3 regions of the Streptomyces sp. AgN23 genome follow, and region 2 is predicted to be linked to each of the others. Evidence: riboswitches for the same ligand, from Rfam matches in the RefSeq annotation. Region 2 holds a riboswitch; each other region holds the start of a gene.
The links. A riboswitch is a leader RNA that binds a small molecule or an ion and turns the genes downstream of it on or off. The one in region 2 is predicted to bind S-adenosylmethionine.
Positions count from the first base shown of each region.

Region 1: another riboswitch for S-adenosylmethionine. It lies ahead of thrC (threonine synthase); the one in region 2 lies ahead of AS97_RS40525 (glutathione S-transferase C-terminal domain-containing protein).
Region 3: another riboswitch for S-adenosylmethionine. It lies ahead of AS97_RS14650 (aminotransferase class V-fold PLP-dependent enzyme); the one in region 2 lies ahead of AS97_RS40525 (glutathione S-transferase C-terminal domain-containing protein).

Region 1 covers NZ_CP007153.1:4,954,555-4,960,317, reverse strand. Annotated here, with positions in the region: gene AS97_RS21280 (DUF3263 domain-containing protein) at 1-25, shown strand, start outside; gene otsB (trehalose-phosphatase) at 229-1,095, shown strand; gene AS97_RS21270 (trehalose-6-phosphate synthase) at 1,100-2,578, opposite strand; gene AS97_RS21265 (glucosyl-3-phosphoglycerate synthase) at 2,698-3,645, opposite strand; SAM riboswitch class I at 3,839-3,980, shown strand; gene thrC (threonine synthase) at 3,999-5,300, shown strand; gene AS97_RS21255 (MoaD/ThiS family protein) at 5,297-5,575, shown strand.
Region 2 covers NZ_CP007153.1:9,355,123-9,360,885, forward strand. Annotated here, with positions in the region: gene AS97_RS40515 (ribonuclease BN) at 1-339, shown strand, start outside; gene AS97_RS40520 (Mut7-C RNAse domain-containing protein) at 484-1,227, shown strand; gene AS97_RS40525 (glutathione S-transferase C-terminal domain-containing protein) at 1,308-2,153, opposite strand; SAM riboswitch class IV at 2,484-2,630, opposite strand; gene AS97_RS40530 (PP2C family protein-serine/threonine phosphatase) at 2,717-3,862, opposite strand; gene AS97_RS40535 (DNA-formamidopyrimidine glycosylase family protein) at 3,946-4,734, shown strand; gene AS97_RS40540 (CU044_5270 family protein) at 4,786-5,763, opposite strand; gene AS97_RS40545 (sigma-70 family RNA polymerase sigma factor) at 5,760-5,763, opposite strand, start outside.
Region 3 covers NZ_CP007153.1:3,335,891-3,341,653, forward strand. Annotated here, with positions in the region: gene AS97_RS14630 (NYN domain-containing protein) at 1-329, opposite strand, end outside; gene AS97_RS14635 (hypothetical protein) at 347-592, opposite strand; gene AS97_RS14640 (rhomboid family intramembrane serine protease) at 744-1,478, shown strand; gene AS97_RS14645 (Lrp/AsnC ligand binding domain-containing protein) at 1,475-1,756, shown strand; gene AS97_RS14650 (aminotransferase class V-fold PLP-dependent enzyme) at 1,880-3,268, opposite strand; SAM riboswitch class IV at 3,473-3,591, opposite strand; gene trpD (anthranilate phosphoribosyltransferase) at 3,687-4,760, opposite strand; gene AS97_RS14660 (cytochrome bc complex cytochrome b subunit) at 4,926-5,763, opposite strand, start outside.

The DNA of each region.
Region 1 (5,763 bases), 4.4 Mb from region 2:
GGACGAGCGCCGCGAACGGCGCTGAGGAGGGACCTCCGCGGGCTGGTCACCGGTGGGACGCCGGGGCCGGTCACCGGGTGGGACGACGGGGCCGTTCACCGATGGGACGCCGGGGCTGGTCACCGGGTGGGACGCCCGAGCCGTTCGCCGGTGGGACGCCCGAGCCGTTCACCGATGGGACGCCCGGGGGAAGCCCGTGGTGCCGCCGGGCCCGGTAGGGTCACCGCCATGGGCAGCGCTAGGGGCAGTCACCCCCTCCCCGTACCTACCACCGCCGCCGGCCGCGAGGGCCTCGCCGCCCTCCTCGAACGGCCCGGCCGTGCCGTTGTCGGACTCGACTTCGACGGCACCCTCGCCGAGATCGTCCCCGACCCCGACCAGGCCCGCGCCCACCCCGGCGCCGTCCCCGCGCTCTCCCGGCTGGCCCCGCGGCTGCGCTCCGTCGCGGTGATCACCGGCCGTCCGGCCGAGGTCGCCGTCCGGTACGGCGGCTTCGCCGGGGCCGAGGGGCTGGACGGGCTCGTCGTCCTCGGTCTCTACGGCGCCGAGCGCTGGGACGCGGCGAGCGGCGCCGTCCAGGCACCCGAACCACACCCCGGCGTCGCCGCCGTCCAGGCCGAACTCCCCGCCGTCCTCGAGGAGTACGGCGCCGCGCAGGGCACCTGGATCGAGGACAAGGGCCGCGCCGTCGCCGTCCACACCCGCCGTGCCGAGGACCCGCAGGCCACGTTCGAAGCGCTGCGCGCGCCGCTGCACGCCCTGGCCGAGCGCCACGGGCTGATCGTCGAGCCCGGCCGGCTGGTGCTTGAGCTGCGGCCGCCGGGCATGGACAAGGGCGTCGCGCTCACGGAGTACGCCCGGCGCACGGGCGCGGAAGCCGTGCTCTACGCGGGCGACGACCTGGGCGACCTGGCCGCGTTCGGGGCGGTGGAGCGGCTGCGCGAGGAGGGGGTGCCGGGGGTGCTGGTGTGCAGCGGCAGTACGGAGGTGACCGAACTCGCCCAGCGGGCCGATCTGGTGGTCGACGGCCCGGCGGGGGTGGTGGAGCTGCTGTCGTCCCTGGCCGACGCGGTCAGCGGCGCCAACGCCTCGTAGAGCCCTACAGCGCCCGCAGTTGCGCCAGGAACCACGCCTGGGGCGGCAGCGCGGTCGCGGCGGCGGCGAGTCGCTTCGTACGGTCCGCGCGCTCGCCGTCGCTCATGCGCAGCGCCGCGTCCAGCGCCCGGGCCGTGGCCTCCACGTCGTACGGGTTCACCACCAGCGCGTCGTCGCCCAGCTCGGCGTATGCGCCCGCCTCCCGCGACAGCACCAGCGCGCATCCCCGCTCGGAGACCACCGGGACCTCCTTGGCCACCAGGTTCATCCCGTCCCGGATGGGGTTGACCAGCGCCACGTCCGCCAGTCGGTAGGCCGCGAGCGACCGTGCGAAGTCGTCCTTCACATGCAGGGCGACCGGGGTCCAGCCCTCCGTGCCGTACTCGGCGTTGATCTCCTCCGCGATCCGCCGCACCCGCTCGGTGTAGTCGCGGTAGACCGCGAGGTCCTGGCGGGAGGGGTAGGCGAAGGCCACGTGCACCACGCGCTCGCGCCACTCGGGGTGGGTCTCCAGCAGCCGCCGGTAGGCCAGCAGCCCACGCACGATGTTCTTGGACAGCTCGGTGCGGTCCACCCGGACGATCGACTTCCGGCCCGGTCCGATCTGCGCCCGCAGACTGGTCAGCCGTTCGTCCACATCCGCCTGCCGCGACCGCTGCCGCAGGAAGTCCGCGTCCGCACCGAGGCCGTGGACGCCCAGCCGGGTCTCCCGCCCCTCGAAGCGCACGGCCGTCGCCGCGCCGTCGCCATTACCGTCGCCGTCGCCGTCGCCGTCCCGGACGATCTCCGCGCCCAGCACGGCCGCGCAGCAGTCGGCGAAGGCACCGGCCCAGCGCTCGGTGAGGAACGCGGCGCGGTCGCCGCCGAGGATGCCGCGCAGCACACCCGCCGCCACCTCGTCCGGCAGCAGCCGGTAGTAGTCCGGCGGGGCCCAGGGGGTGTGCGAGAAGTGACCGATCCGCAGATCGGGGCGGCGCTCGCGGAGCATCGCGGGCACCAGCGCCAGGTGGTAGTCCTGCACCAGGACGGCGGCCTCGTCCACCGCCTCCTCGGCGAGCGCGTCCGCGAAGGCCGCGTTATATGCCTCGTAGGCCGCCCACTGGTCGGCGAACTCCGCGTCGAAGACCGGCTCGACCGGGGTCTGGTAGAGCAGATGGTGGATGAACCACAGCACCGAATTGGCGATGCCGTTGTACGCGGCGGCGAAGACATCCGGTGCGATGTCGAGCATCCGCACCTGCTGGCCGCCGGTGTCACCGGGGTTCAGATGGCTGTCCCCGGCGCGCCGGGCCGCCGCGCGGTCACCCTCCCCGAGCGCCGCGCACACCCACACCGCGTTCGCGTCGGGGCCGATGGCGCTGAGGCCGGAGACCAGCCCGCCACCGCCGCGCCGGGCGGTGAGCGAGCCGTCCTCGCCCAGGGTGTACGAGACCGGACCGCGGTTGGACGCGACCAGGATCGGAGCGGTGCGCGGAACTGCCATGTCGCGAGCCTAGCCAGCCGAGACCCCGCGCAAACGTACGTACGGTTTCTTGCCCCGTAGGCGGTATGGGGCGGCCTGTTCCCGCCCGTGGGGGCTGTCGCGTGATACCCCGGGGGCGATCACGCCGCGCGCCGCTCCGCGTACTCCGGTATCTCGATCATCGGCGGCCGCTCCTCGGTGTCCACGTCCGTGGTGCGCGGCTCGAAGCCGGTCTCGCCCCGGTCGAACTGGGTCAGCCGCGGCCGCACCAAATGGCCCCGGGCCAGCCGCAGCTGCGCGGTGCGGTAGATCGCGGCCGCCATCCGGCCGAGCGCCAGCCCGTCCTGGTGGCGGTGTTTGCGCACCCCGATGTCCACCTGGCCGAGCGCGTCGAGACCCACCGTGTGCAGCGCGTCGACCAGCAGCCCCAGCTCGACCCCGTAGCCGACCGGGAAGGGCAGCCGCTCCAGCAGCGTGCGGCGCGCCGCGTACTCACCGCCCAGCGGCTGGACGAATCCGGCCAGCTGGGGCCAGTGCAGATTCAGCAGCGGGCGGGCGACCAGCTCGGTGACCCGGCCGCCCTGGCCCGCCACGTCGCCCAGCGGGCGGTCGTACATGCCCTTCACCAGCTGCAGCGCGGGGTCGGCCAGCAGCGGACCGACGATCCCCGAGACAAAGCGCGGATCGAATTCCCGCAGGTCGGCGTCGACGAAGCAGATGATGTCGCCGCGCGTGGCCAGCAGGGACCGCCACAGCACCTCGCCCTTGCCCGGCAGCGCGGGCAGCCGGGGCAGCAGCGAGTCGCGGGGGACGACGGTGGCGCCCGCCGCCGCGGCGACCTCGGCGGTGCGGTCCGTCGAGCCGGAGTCCAGCACCACCAGCTCGTCCACCAGCGGCGCCGCCTCGCTCATCAGCTCCCGGCGGATCGTCGCGGCGATCTCGCCGACCGTGGCCTCCTCGTTCAGGGCGGGCAGGACGACGCTCAGGGTCGTCGCCGTGGCCCGCTTCGCGTCCAGCAGGCGGTCCAGCGGCCGGTCGTCGGCCGACCAGGAGCGGTGCTTCAGCCAGCGCTCCACCTCTTCCAGCACCTGTGTCTCTCCCTGCCGTGGTCGCCTGTGATTCATCTCGCGCTTCGGACGGCTAGCTCAACCATCCGGGCCTTCGGTTACAGTCTTGAACAACGCACGAGACCGTCGTATGTCGGGGTCGACCTCGGTGTTTACCGAGGAAGCCCGTGATGATGCCGTGCTGACAAACGCCCGGGTCCGCCCGGCGCCATACCGCTCATCCAGAGGGGCAGAGGGAACGGCCCGTTGAAGCCCCGGCAACCCTCCAGCTGATCTCGCATTCCGCAGCGAGGCTCCCAGCTCGGGAAGGTGCCAATTCCGTCTCGTGACGAAATGCGTCGCGAGGAAGATGAGGAGAAAGGGCCTCGCCATCCATGGCTGTGCAGTCAGTAGAAAGCTCAACCGCGTCCCCCGCCTCCGACGCCTCCGGTGCCTTCGGTCCCGCCATCGCATTGTCCTGCCGGGAGTGCGGTGAGCGGTTCGAGCTGGGCCCGATCTTCGCGTGTGAGGTCTGTTTCGGGCCGCTGGAGGTCGCGTACGAGCTGCCGGCCGGCGACCCGGAGGAGCTGCGCCGGCGGATCGAGGCCGGTCCGAACAGCATCTGGCGCTATGCCCCGCTGCTGCCCGTCCCCGCGGACGTGGCGGACCTGCCCAGCCTGCACCCGGGTTTCACCCAGCTGGTCAAGGCCGACAACCTCGCCCGTGAGCTGGGCGTCACCGGTGAGCTGCACATCAAGGACGACTCCGGCAACCCCACCCACTCCTTCAAGGACCGGGTCGTCGCCATCGCCGTCCAGGCCGCCCGCACCTTCGGCTTCACCACGCTCTCCTGCTCCTCCACCGGCAACCTCGCCGGCGCGGTCGGCGCCGCGGCCGCCCGGGCGGGCTTCCGCTCCTGCGTCTTCATCCCGCACGACCTGGAGGCCGGCAAGGTCGTCATGGCCGCGGTCTACGGCGGTGAGCTGGTCGGCATCGAGGGCACCTACGACGACGTCAACCGCTTCTGCAGCGAGCTGATCGGCGACCCGGTCGGCGAGGGCTGGGGCTTCGTCAACGTCAATCTGCGGCCGTACTACGGCGAGGGCTCCAAGACCCTGGCGTACGAGATCTGCGAGCAGCTCGGCTGGCGGCTGCCCGACCAGATCGTCATCCCGATCGCCTCCGGCTCCCAGCTCACCAAGATCGACAAGGGACTGAAGGAGCTGATCGCGATCGGTCTGGTCGAGGACAAGCCCTACAAGATCTTCGGCGCCCAGGCCGAGGGCTGCTCCCCGGTCTCCGCCGCCTTCAAGGCCGGCCATGACGTCGTCCGGCCGCAGAAGCCGCAGACCATCGCCAAGTCGCTGGCCATCGGCAACCCCGCGGACGGCCCGTACGTCCTCGACATCGCCCGCCGTACGGGCGGCGCGGTGGAGGACGTGAACGACGAGCAGATCGTCGACGCGATCAAGCTGCTCGCCCGCACCGAGGGGATCTTCGCGGAGACCGCGGGCGGGGTGACCGTCGGCGTGACCAAGAAGCTGATCGAGGACGGTCTGCTCGACCCGTCCCTGACGACCGTCGTGCTCAACACCGGCGACGGCCTCAAGACCCTCGACGCGGTGGCCCCCACCACGGGTCCCTCCGCCATCATCCGCCCCACCCTTGAGTCGTTCCGAGAGGCTGGTCTCGCATGAGCGTCAACGTCCGAATCCCGACCATCCTGCGCACGTACACCGCCGGTCAGGCCGAGGTCCCCGCCGAGGGCGCGACCCTCGCCGAGGTCCTGGCGGATCTGGAGAAGAACCACCAGGGCATCGCGGCCCGCGTCCTGGACGACACCGGCAAGCTCCGCCGCTTCGTCAACGTCTACGTCAACGACGACGACGTCCGCTTCGCCGACGGCCTGGCCACGGCGACCCCGGACGGTGCCGGGATCTCGATCATCCCGGCGGTCGCGGGCGGCTGCTGACCCCGCGTCCACCCTCCTCACCTTTGGCATCGCCCCGTCCGGGGACAACCGGACGGGGCGATTCCGTGTGTGGAATCGCGATACAGTTGCCCGGATTCCCCGATGGCCCCCGGGCCGGAACCACATATGAGAACTCGTCAAGTTGTGCGTAAAGTGTGAGCGCGAATTGCCGGGTTGGTTCCCTATGT
Region 2 (5,763 bases):
GGCACGGTGCTGTTCTTCTGGTGGTCGCAGCGGCTGCTGCTCGGCGGGCGGATCGGCTGGGGCGCCCTGCTGCCCGGCGCGCTGGCCACCGGCGTCGGGCTGCTGGGGCTGCGGGTCTTCTCCCAGCTGGTGTTCTCCCCGCTGATCGCCTCCAACGCCGTCTCCTACGGTCCGGTCGGCACCGTCCTGGTCGTCCAGTCCTGGCTGGTCGGCGTCGGATATGTGGTCTTCGGCGGCGCGCTGCTGGGCCGGGTGCTGTACGAGGAGTATCTGCGGATGGTGGCCTGGCGCCGCAAGCGGCGGCGCGACCGGGCCAAGGCGGCCCCACCGGCGGACTGACGCCCCCGCCGACGATCACGCGGGCGTGGCCCGCGGCCCTGGTGCGACGCGTTCCCGCCGGTGACCGCTTCCATGATCGTCAAGCCCGGGGGCGGACCCGAAACGCCGTCGCCTCGGGCCGGGCGCGCCTGGCATGCTGGCGGTGTGAACGGACCCGAGATTCACCTCAGCCTCGCTCCTGAACTGCGATTCTTCGCCGTCCAGGAGCGGCGCCGACCCTGGACGGCCGTGGTCACCGACGGCGCCTCCACCCTCGGCCATGTCGTCGAGTCGCTCGGGGTCCCGCTCACCGAGGTCGGCCGGCTGGTGGTGAACGGCGAGGAGACCGGCGTCTCGCATCTGCCGAGCGCGGGGGAGACCGTGGAGGTCCATCCGGTCGTCCGCCCGCAGCGGGTGCCGGGCGCGCCGCTGCGCTTTCTGCTCGATGTGCACCTGGGCACGCTCGCGCGCCGACTGCGGCTGCTGGGCGTGGACGCCGCGTACGAGAGCGAGGACATCGGCGACCCTGAGCTGGCCGCGCGCTCCGCCGCCCAGCGCCGGGTGCTGCTCTCCCGCGACCGGGGGCTGCTGCGCCGCCGTGAGCTGTGGGCCGGGGCGTATGTCTACAGCGACCGCCCGGATGAGCAACTGCGGGACGTCCTCGGCCGGTTCACCCCGAGCCTGGCGCCCTGGACCCGCTGCACCGCCTGCAACGGCCCGCTGGAGGACGCCGACAAGGAGTCGGTCCGGGAGCTGCTCCAGCACGGCACCCGGCGCACGTATGAGGTCTTCGCCCGCTGCACGGTCTGCGAGCGGGTCTACTGGCGCGGCGCCCACCACGCCCGGCTGGAGGCCATCGTGTCCGGGGCGATGAGCGAGTTCGGCGACGCCCGGGCCGCCCTGTCCTGAGCCGGGCCGGCCTGTCCTGAGTCGGGCCGCCCTGTCCTGCGCCGAGCCGCCGGACAGGGCGCCTGGTCCGGGACGCACGCTCAGGACACGTCGTCCTGGAGGGCCTCCGGAATCGTGGTGTGGAAGGCCGGATGGTCGTGCAGCCGCCGCACATAGGCGCGCAGCTGCTCATGGCGGGAGACCCGCTGGGCCGCGTCGGCGTCCAGGTGGAGCCGGTGCTCGGTGTCGAGCTGGACGAGGGCCACCCACAGGTCCACATCGGCGGCGGTCAGCTCGTCGCCCAGTGCGTACGGTGCGACAGCCAGCCTGCGGTCGAGCCGGCCGAGGGCGGTCAGCAGCCGCTCCAGCGAGACGTCCCGGCACTGCGCCTCGTGCGCCGTCCAGGCCTGCCACGCGGCGTGGGTGATGTCCTCGTCGAGGAGTTCCCGGAGGGCGTCGATGTCCGTGGCGCGGGGCGCCGGGCGCAGCCGGGGACGCCCCGGTCCGCCATGGTTGCTCAGCTGGCCGGCGAGGTCGCGCAGGATGTCGGGCGTGTGGTTGCTGACGACACGCCCGGTCCAGCCGTCGCAGAGGGCAGGCGCGTCCACCGGTCCGCCGTAGCGGTGCCAGGTGGCCTCGTAGGCCCCGCGCAGTGCGGCGAACGCTTCGGGGGTGTCGTCCGGGGGGCCGACGAGGGTGGTGGCGACGGTGTCCCGCAGCCCGAGCAGATCGAGGGTGATCGAGACGCGCAGCGAGAGCGGACAGCTCGCGGAGAGGTAGAGCCGATACCGATGCGGCACCGGATAGAAGCCACCGGCGAGGTCGACGCCGATGCGGCTGCGGAAGCGGTGCGGCGCAGCGGGCGGGGCGATCCGGGGGCCGGGCGGGCAGGGGTCGGGATCGAGAAGAGCGGCAGGACCTGAACTGATCGGAAACGTCTCGGACATGGCTCTCCAAGGCAAGGACGGAGCCCCGGCCCGCCGGTCTGGGCGGCGCCGATGGCGCGACGGAAGGGAAGCCAGCGTGGCGCGTTCGCCGGGAGGGTGCCGGGAGATCCCCGACCCCGGCGCGCTGGGCCGCGCTCGGTGACCGCGTCGATTCAGACGGCTGGACTGGCGGCGCTGCAGATGCGCAGCAGGTCGATGTGGAGACGCCTGGTCAGGAGGTGAAGACGGCGGAGCGGGGACCACGGCCGGGGACGCCGACGGGCGCCGTCCCCGTCGCTGTCGGTCCTGGGCATCTCACCGATCCCATCATCGGGGGCTCGCGAGGCAGCGAGACCGCGCTTGTCCCGTCCACGCCGACGGAACCTGGTCGTCACCCGGGGGCACCCCGTCGCGGGAGAAGGGTTGCCTGTCAGCGAGCCGGGGCCGATGACCCATCTGAGCGGGGGTTCCGCACGGTGGGCGCTGACAATCGTGACCGTCCCTGACAGTGTCGTCGCGCTCCGCGAGGGCGTCAACCCATGCCGAAGTGGCCAACACGGGCCGACGGCACGGTGGATGCCCGCTCAGGGGAACGGCCGCCGCGTGCCGCCGATGGCGCGCTCGATGAGGACCATGGCCGCGTCGTCCGCCAGCCGTCCCTCGGCATGCCGGACCAGGGCGTGGCGCAGCCGGTCCAGGTACTCGCCCGGGGTGGCGCCGTCCAGCGTCTCCATGGTCCGGTGCAGCGGGAAGAACTCGTTGTAGTGGTTGCGGGCCTCGACCACGCCGTCGGTGTGCAGCAACAGCCGGTCACCGGGGAGGAACGGAAAGGTCTCGGCGCGGATCGGGGGAGGGCCGAGGAACTCCTCCAGGCCGAGCGGCGGCAGCGGGCGCGCCGGGTCCAGGGAGCGCACCTTGCGCTCGCGCATCACCAGGGGCGGCGGATGGCCGCGGTTGATCAGCTCGACCAGCGACTCGTCCGACACCTGGGCGAGGAGGACGGTGACGAACTGCTCCTCCAGCTCCTGCGGGTCCTGGAGCTGGGAGCGGTCCAGCAGCTCGTACTCGCGCGCCAGCGCGGCCGCACAGCGGTGCATCACCTCGGACAGGTCCTGCTCGTAGTGCACCGCCTCCCGGAAGGCGCCCACCACGGCCGCGGCGGACCGCACCGCGGCCAGCCCCTTTCCCCGCACATCGCCGACGATCAGCCGCACTCCGTAGCGGGTGCACATCGCCTCGTAGAGGTCCCCGCCGATCTGCGCTCCGCGCTCGGCCGCCATATAGACGCTGGCGGTGTTCACGGCACCGATCCGGGCGGGCAGTGGCCGTAGCACCACGTTCTGGGAGACCTCGGCGATCCGGCGGATATGGGCCAGCTCGCGGTCCCGGCGCACCCGCACCGCGCTGGTCGCCACGCTCGCCACCGCCACCACCAGCAGGGCCAGCAGATTCGCGTACACCACCTCGGTGCCCCACACGCCGTTGTGGGTGGCGGTGATCGCGCTCACCGCGGTGGCCGCCAGCGCCACACCGCCGGTGCCGAACGGCCCCATGGTCACCGCCGCCAGCGCCGGCGCCGGGGAGAGCAGGGGGCCGGTGTAGAGGGTGTGCGCGGGGGAGAGCTCAATGCTGAGCACCGCCGCCAGGACCAGGAACGGCAGACACCGTATGACCGCGAACAGCGTATGGCTGCGACCGCTCGCCCCCGGGGCGAAGCGCATGAATCGCATAACTTGGACTTTATCTGATGAAAGCCCCCAAGGGGGTGGTTCTCCGTAACGCGCGACGGAGGCCCCGGGCGTAGCCTGACGCTATGCCCGAGCTACCGGATGTCGAGGGGTTCCGGCGAACGCTGGCCTCCTGCGCCCAGGGCCACCGCGTCGAGCGGGCGGAGGTGGCCGATGCGGGGGTGCTGCACGGGGTGACCGCGCGGCGGCTGAAGCGCGATCTCAAGGGCCGCCGCTTCGCCGCACCGCGCCGCCACGGCAAGTGGCTGATCGCCCCCACCGACGGGCCCACGGTCGTGGTGCACTTCGGCATGACCGGGCGGCTGGTCTGCGGGGCGGAATCCGAACCGGCCGGCCGGTTCGAGCGCGTCGCCTTCGACCTCGACGACGGCCACCGCCTCGGCTACGAGGACCAGCGCAAACTTCAGGGCATCTGGCTCGCCGCCACCGACGCCGACGTCGACCGGATCCTCGGCGATCAGGGCCCGGACGCCCTCTCCCTGAGCCGGGCCGATCTCGACCGGCTGCTGGCGGGGCGGCGCGGACGCGTCAAGGCCACCCTGACCGACCAGACCGTGATCGCCGGGCTCGGCAACCTGCTCGGCGACGAGATCCTGTGGCGGGCCCGGATCCACCCGCGGCGGCCGGCCAACGCGCTGGCCGACGACGAGCGCGAACGGCTCCACACCGCGATACGCGAGGTGCTGCGCGCCTCGGTGCGGGCGGAGCGGGTGCCGGACGACCCGGACTGGCTCACCGGACAGCGCGACGACCCGGACCCGCACTGCCCCCGCTGCGGCCATCCGCTGCGCCGCGGCCGGATCGCGGGGCGGACCAGCCTGTGGTGCCCCCACTGCCAGCGGGACGGCGACTGACGTGTCTCCGCTTCGGCCCGTGGCCCGCTCGGCGCCCTCGCGTCCGCCCGATCAGGACACCCACGCCTTGTAGGACATCACGTCGCCCGCCTTCAGCCTGTACTCCGGATCGTCCCGGGTGACGGTCTCCTCGACGTCCAGCACGCTGCCGTCGTCCGGATCGAGGACGATCAGCTTCCGCATCCCGGCGGAAGCGGGGGTGAACCGGAACGCCTGCCCCTCCCGGCCGAGCCGGTCGATGACCTTGCCCGCCGGGCGCAGCCCCTCGATCCGGGACAGCAGGGTGACGATGTCCGCCCGCTGGCGCGGACCGGGAGTCCACACCGCGAGAAACGACTCGATGGCCGAGATCAGCTCCGCCGGGTCGCGGTCCGCGCCCGGGGACCAGACGGCGAGATAGGCGCGCAGCTCCGGGGCCCCGGCCGGAGGATCCTCGAAGTAGCTCTCGTTGGCGCCGTTGATACCGGCCGGATACTTCTCATCGCGCAGCACCTTGCCGTCGTGGACCGCGCGTGGCGGCGTACCGTCGGTGATCACCGGGCGGTCCGGGTGGCGCGGATCGACGGCCACTTCCAGGAGCGAACCGCTGCCGTCCGCGTTCCAACGGCTCAGGGACTCCTGCGGAAGAGTCACCGCGTCCTTCCCCGACTCCATGCTCAGCGACCAGGTCCGCAGATGGCTGCCGCGCCGGCTCCTCTCGGAGGAGTCCTCGGCCGCGGCCCGTGCCCGCCGGAGGATCTCGGCGAGCGGCACATCCGCACGGGAGGCATGTGCCACCAGTGGTCTGGGCGCGGCCACGGCGGGGGAGGAGCCGGTGCCCGAGACGGTCAGCGCGAGGGCGAGGATCGTCGCGGCCGCCACGGCCTCCAGGCTCCAGACCGCGCGCCGGACGGTACGGCGCCCCTGGTCCCGGGACGGCAGCCGCCGCAGCAGCAGCTCGGCGCGCGCGTCCAGCGGCCGGTCCCGCCAGGGGCCGGTGTCGGCGGACACGGGGTCGGCCTCGCGGAGCAGATCCAGTTCGTCGGTCAT
Region 3 (5,763 bases), 6.0 Mb from region 2:
GCCGCGGCGGGCGGCGATCCGCCCTCGATCGCCTCGGCCAGCTCCCGCTGGGTCTCCCGCAGCCGTCCCCCGATCCGCTGCCGGAAGACGGGGTCGCTCTCCACCGCGGCGGCCATCGCGTTGCCCGCGAACTTGGCACGGCGGGTCGGGGTGAAACGGGCGTACTGCCGCAACTGGGTGGGCAGCTCGGTGACCGTCAGCCCGCCGAAGGCGTCGGCGACCAGCGCCACCACCCGCCGCCGCACTCCTTCCGGCAGCGGGCGGTCCAGCGCCTCGGTGACGCCCTCGGCGTCACCGGCCGCCCCGGGGTCGCCGGTCCGCTCCACCACCTGTCATCGCTCCGTTCTCAGGCGCTCAGGCCGGTGCTCGGACGGTCCACGAGTTCTACCTGGTCGACCGCGTTGCACCAGCGACAGCGCACTGACTCAATGGTCTCACTGAGCACCTCGCGTTCCTCGACACTGGGTTCCCCGGCCAAGTCGAGATGCACATACTCCACGGCTCTGGTCGAGCGGGTCACATCGAACCGGGTGAGGTTGCCGCACAGTGCGCAACGCCAGCGGGTCCGGTCGGTCGGCAGGGGCACGGCCATGATTGCGGGTCCTCGCTTCTCGGCTCATCGGCGGCGTCCTGTAACCCTACGGCCTGAGCCTTGCCCCGCGCCGGGCCCGTCCCGCCCGCGTCCGGCGGGAGCGCGGCGAGGCGCTCTGTGGAGGTTGCGCCCGGTACGGAATGATCTGACCATGATCGAGACGTCGTCGGGGCGCGGCCGCCCCTGGATGGCGGGGCCCGGCCGCCCGTGGGTGACATACGGCCTGATCGTCAGCTGCTGCCTGCTCTTCGTCATCGGACCGGCCTCGGGGCTCAACCCCGGCTATGGCACGGGCGAGCGGCTGGTGGAGGCCCAGTCCACGTACTTCGAGCGCTGGGGAGTGGTGCCCAGCGCCCTGTGGAGCGGCTCCCCCGATCAGCCGCTCGCCCCGCTGACCGCGCTGTTCGTGCACGGAAACTGGCTGCATCTGCTCGGCAACATGCTGTTTCTCTACGTCTTCGGGGCGATGACCGAGGAGCGGATGGGACGAGTCCAGTTCGCCGTCTTCTACCTCGTCACGGGCTATCTGGCCCTGCTCGGCTACGCCGCCGCGCACGCCGACTCCGCCCAGACCCTGGTGGGTGCCTCCGGGTCCATTTCCGGAGTGCTCGGAGCCTTCTTGTGGCTGTTTCCCCGAGCCAGGGTGACCAGTCTCTTTCCCTTTCTGTTCTTTCTACCGCTGCGCTTTCCGGCCTGGGCGGTGCTGATCTTCTGGGTGGCCCTCCAGTGGCTGGCCGCCCGGCAGGCCGACGACCGCCCCGGCGTCGCCTATCTCGCCCATCTCGTGGGCTTCACGCTCGGCTTTCTCTACGCGTGGGGGCGGTTCGGGAGGACGACTAGAGTGGGCGGCGCAGCCAGGGCGAGTGAGGGAGAAAGCCAGCCGTGATCACTTCGATCGTGCTCATCAAGACCAGCGTGGACCGGATTCCGGAGACCGCCGAGAAAATCGCCGCGCTGGAGAACGTGAGCGAGGTCTACTCGGTCACCGGCGCGCACGATCTGATCGCGATGGTGCGGGTGGCCCGGCACGACGACCTCGCGGACATCATCACCGGCCAGATCAGCAAGCTGCCGGGGGTGGCCTCGACCGAGACGCACATCGCCTTCCGGACGTACTCCCAGCACGACCTCGAGGCGGCGTTCGCGATCGGCCTGGACGGCTAGCGCCACACTTCCGGCACCTGCATCCCGGCATCCGCGGGGCCCAGAGGCGCCCTCAGCCCCCGGATCCCCCGGGGCCCGGCGGCTCGCTCCCTCAGCCCCCAGCAGCCCCGGGGCCCAGCGGGCTCAGCCGCGGTCCGGGACGCAGCGGCCGTCCTCGGTGCGGTAGCTCCACCGGGCACCCTCGCGTACCAGCTCCTTCACGGCGCCGACGAACCGCTCGACATGCTCGTCCGGGGTGCCCGCCCCGAAGCTGACCCGGATCGCGTTCAGCGAGCGCTCCCCCGGCGCGGCCTCGGGCGCACCGCATTCGCCCGGCTCGTCGGGCTCGCTGTCCAGCAGGGTGCGGACCAGCGGATGCGCGCAGAAGAGCCCGTCGCGTACGCCGATGCCGTACTCCGCGGAGAGCGCCGCCGCGAAGTGGGAGCTGTTCCAGCCCTCCACCACGAACGACAGCACGCCGACCCGGGGGGCGTCGTCGCCGAAGAGCGAGAGCACCCGCACCTCGGGCACCTCGGCCAGCCCCGCCCGCACCTTTTCGATCAGCCGCCGCTCACGGGCGACCAGGCCCTCGAAACCGGCCTCGGTCAGCGCCCTGCACGCCGACGCGATCGCGTAGACGCCGATGACGTTCGGCGAGCCCGCCTCGTGCCGGGCGGCGGTGGTGTGCCACTCGACGTCGACCCCGCCGTCGTCCCTGCGCGTCACCTTACGGCTGGCGCCACCGCCCGCCAGATACGGCCGGGCCTCCCGCAGCCAGTCCGCCCGCCCGGCCAGCACACCGGCGCCGAAGGGCGCGTACAGCTTGTGCCCGGAGAAGGCCACCCAGTCGACGTCCGCCTCCGCGATGTCCACGGGGTGGTGCGGGGCAAGCTGCGCGGCGTCCAGGACGATACGGGCGCCGTGTGCGTGCGCGGCCGCGGCCAGCTCCCGCACCGGCCACAGCTCACCGGTCACGTTGGACGCGCCGGTCACGCAGACCAGCGCCGGGCCCTTGGCGCGCCCCGCGAGCGCCTGCTCCAGCGTCTCCACCGCCTGCCGCGGGGAGCGCGGGGCGCTGAGGTAGCGGACGGTGACGTCCTCCCGCTGCTCCCAGGGCAGCAGCGAGGCGTGGTGCTCGGTCTCGAAGACGAAGACCTCGGTGCCCCGCGGCGCCACGGCGGCCAGGAGGTTGAGCGAATCGGTGGTGGAGCGGGTGAAGACGACCTGGTCGTCCTCGCGGCAGCCGAGGAAGGCGGCGACGTCCTTACGGCTGTTCTCGAAGAGGTCGGTGGACAGCTGCGAGAGGTAGCCCGCCCCGCGGTGCACGCTGCCGTAGTAGGGCGCGTAGGCGGCGATGTCGTCCCAGACCCGCCGCAGCGCGGGGGCGCTGGCGGCGTAGTCGAGCGCCGCGTAGGTCACCTCGCCGCCGGTGACCAGGGGCACCAGGACATCGCTGCCCAGCACGGGCAGCGGCTCACAGGCGGCGGAATCGGCGGAGGCGGCGGAGGCGGTGGCAGAAGGGCGCGCGGACATGGCGAAGTCTCCCGGGAGGGTCGAAGGCGTGGGAATGCGTAACGCGCACGAGGACGGCGGTGAGCCCGCCATCAGGGCGCGGGAAAGCGCTCGACGCACGGCACCACCGCGCGGAGCACAGGAGGGAAAACGGGCCGCTCGGCCCTAGCGCATTCGCTGCATCACGGAAGAACTCCCTCGACCACCAGGACCCCTAGTGCGAGGGGTCCGCGCTTGCCGCCGGCCTCGCTGCCAGGCGGCCTGGTCATCACCCGGGGCACCCCGCCACGGACGGAGGGTTGCCGGACAGCGGGCCGGGGCCGTAGTCGCTGTCACTCGTGACCTGGGCAGGAGTATGCCATGCCGTACGGCGGCGCCCACACCCTGTCCGCATCCCGGACAGGACACGGACGGAACATGGGCGCCGTAAGGGCAACGCCTAGGCGTGGGTGGCCCGTACCCACCGCTCCAGGACGTCGCGCGCCGCGCCCGAGTCGATCGACTCGGCGGCCCGCGCGACACCCGCCGCGATCCGCTCCGCCAGGGGCTTGTCCCCCGGCTCCGGTTCGAGCGCCACCAGCGCCGCCGCCGAGTTCAGCAGCACCGCGTCCCGGACCGGGCCCCGCTCGCCCGCCAGCAGACGGCGGGCGACATCGGCGTTGTACGAGGCGTCCGCGCCGCGCAGGGCTTCCACGGGGGCCCGCTCGATGCCCACGTCCCGCGGGTCGAGGGTCTCCTGGCGCACGGCGCCGCCCCGGACCTCCCACACCTGGGAGGTGGTGGTCACGGTCAGTTCGTCCAGCCCGTCGTCACCGCGGACGACCAGCGCGGTGGAGCCCCGCTCGGCCAGCACCCCGGCGATGATGGGCGCCATCCGGGCGTCGGCGACCCCGGTGGCCTGGCACTTCACCCGCGCCGGGTTGGTCAGCGGGCCGAGCAGGTTGAACGGGGTGGCGACGCCCAGCTCGCGGCGGGCCGAGGCGACATGCCGCAGCGACGGGTGGAACTTCACCGCGAAGCAGAAGGTGATCCCCGCCTCCTCCGCGACCTCCACCACCCGCTCCGGGGTGATGTCCAGGTTGACGCCGAGCTTCTCCAGCACATCGGAGGCGCCGCTGGCGGAGGACGAGGCGCGGTTGCCGTGCTTGACGACCCGCGCGCCGGTACCGGCGACGACCAGCGCGGACATGGTGGAGATATTGACGGTCTTGGCGCGGTCGCCGCCGGTGCCGACGATGTCCACGGTCTCCCCGGGCACCTCGATCACCTTGGCGTGGTCGTACATGGCCCGCACCAGACCGGCCACCTCGGAGACCGTCTCGCCCTTGGAGCGCAGCGCGATCGCGAAACCGGCGATCTGGGCGTCGGTGGCCTCGCCCCGCATGATCCGGTCCATGGCCCAGGCGGTGTCGTCGGCATCGAGGTCCCGGCCGGCGATCAGCGAGGTCAGTACGTCCGGCCAGGTGCGGGCCGTCGCGGTGCTGTCGCCTCCGGCGGGGGTCACAACGTCCATGGTCCGCTCCTGGATCCGTGGGGTGGGCAGGGAAGGGGCCGCGCACGTCAGCGGCCCGCCGCCAGCCTATCGGCAGCACGACCAGGGCCCCGGCCGGACCGTGTGGTCCGGGCCGGGGCCCTGGTCTGTGGCGTCAGCTGACGTGCGAGAGCGGTACGGCGGAGATCAGTGGTGGCCGTGGCCGCTGGTGATCTCGTGGTACTCCTCGCGGGTCGGCTTCGGAATGACGTTGTCCTCGCCGTAATAGCCCTTGGAGAGCTTCGAACGGATCCGCTGCGCGGGCGTCACCTTCCGCTTGACCCCGTTCTCGTCGGTCTCGGGGCCGATCTCGTAGGGCTCGGGCTGCTCGTGCTGGGTCAGCATATGCAGCTGCTCCTGCGCGAGCGGCTCGTGGACCTCGACGAACTCACCGTGCGGCAGCCGCTTGATGATGCCGGTCTCACGGCCGTGCAGCACCTTGTCGCGGTCGCGCCGCTGGAGGCCGAGGCAGATCCGCTTGGTGGCGATGAACGCCAGGACCGGGCCGGCGAAGAAGCCGATCCGCACGAACCACGTGATCGAGTTGATCGACAGGTGGAAGTGGGTGGCCCACAGGTCGTTACCGCCACCGATCAGCATCACGAAGTACGCGGTCAGCCAGGCGACACCGAAGGCCGTCCGGGTCGGGGCGTTGCGCGGGCGGTCCAGGATGTGGTGCTCACGCTTGTCGCCGGTGATCCAGGACTCGATGAACGGGTAGAGCCCGATCGCGAACAGGACCAGCGGGAAGAGCACGATCGGGATGAACACGCCCAGGACGAGCGTGTGGCCCCAGGCGGTGATCTCCCAGCCGGGCATCACACGGACCAGACCCTCGGCGAAGCCCATGTACCAGTCGGGCTGGGCGCCGGTGGACACCTGGTCGGGCCGGTAGGGACCGATGGTCCACACCGGGTTTATGGTCGCGACCGCGGACAGGACCGCGATCACACCGAAGACCAGGAAGAAGAAGCCGCCCGCCTTG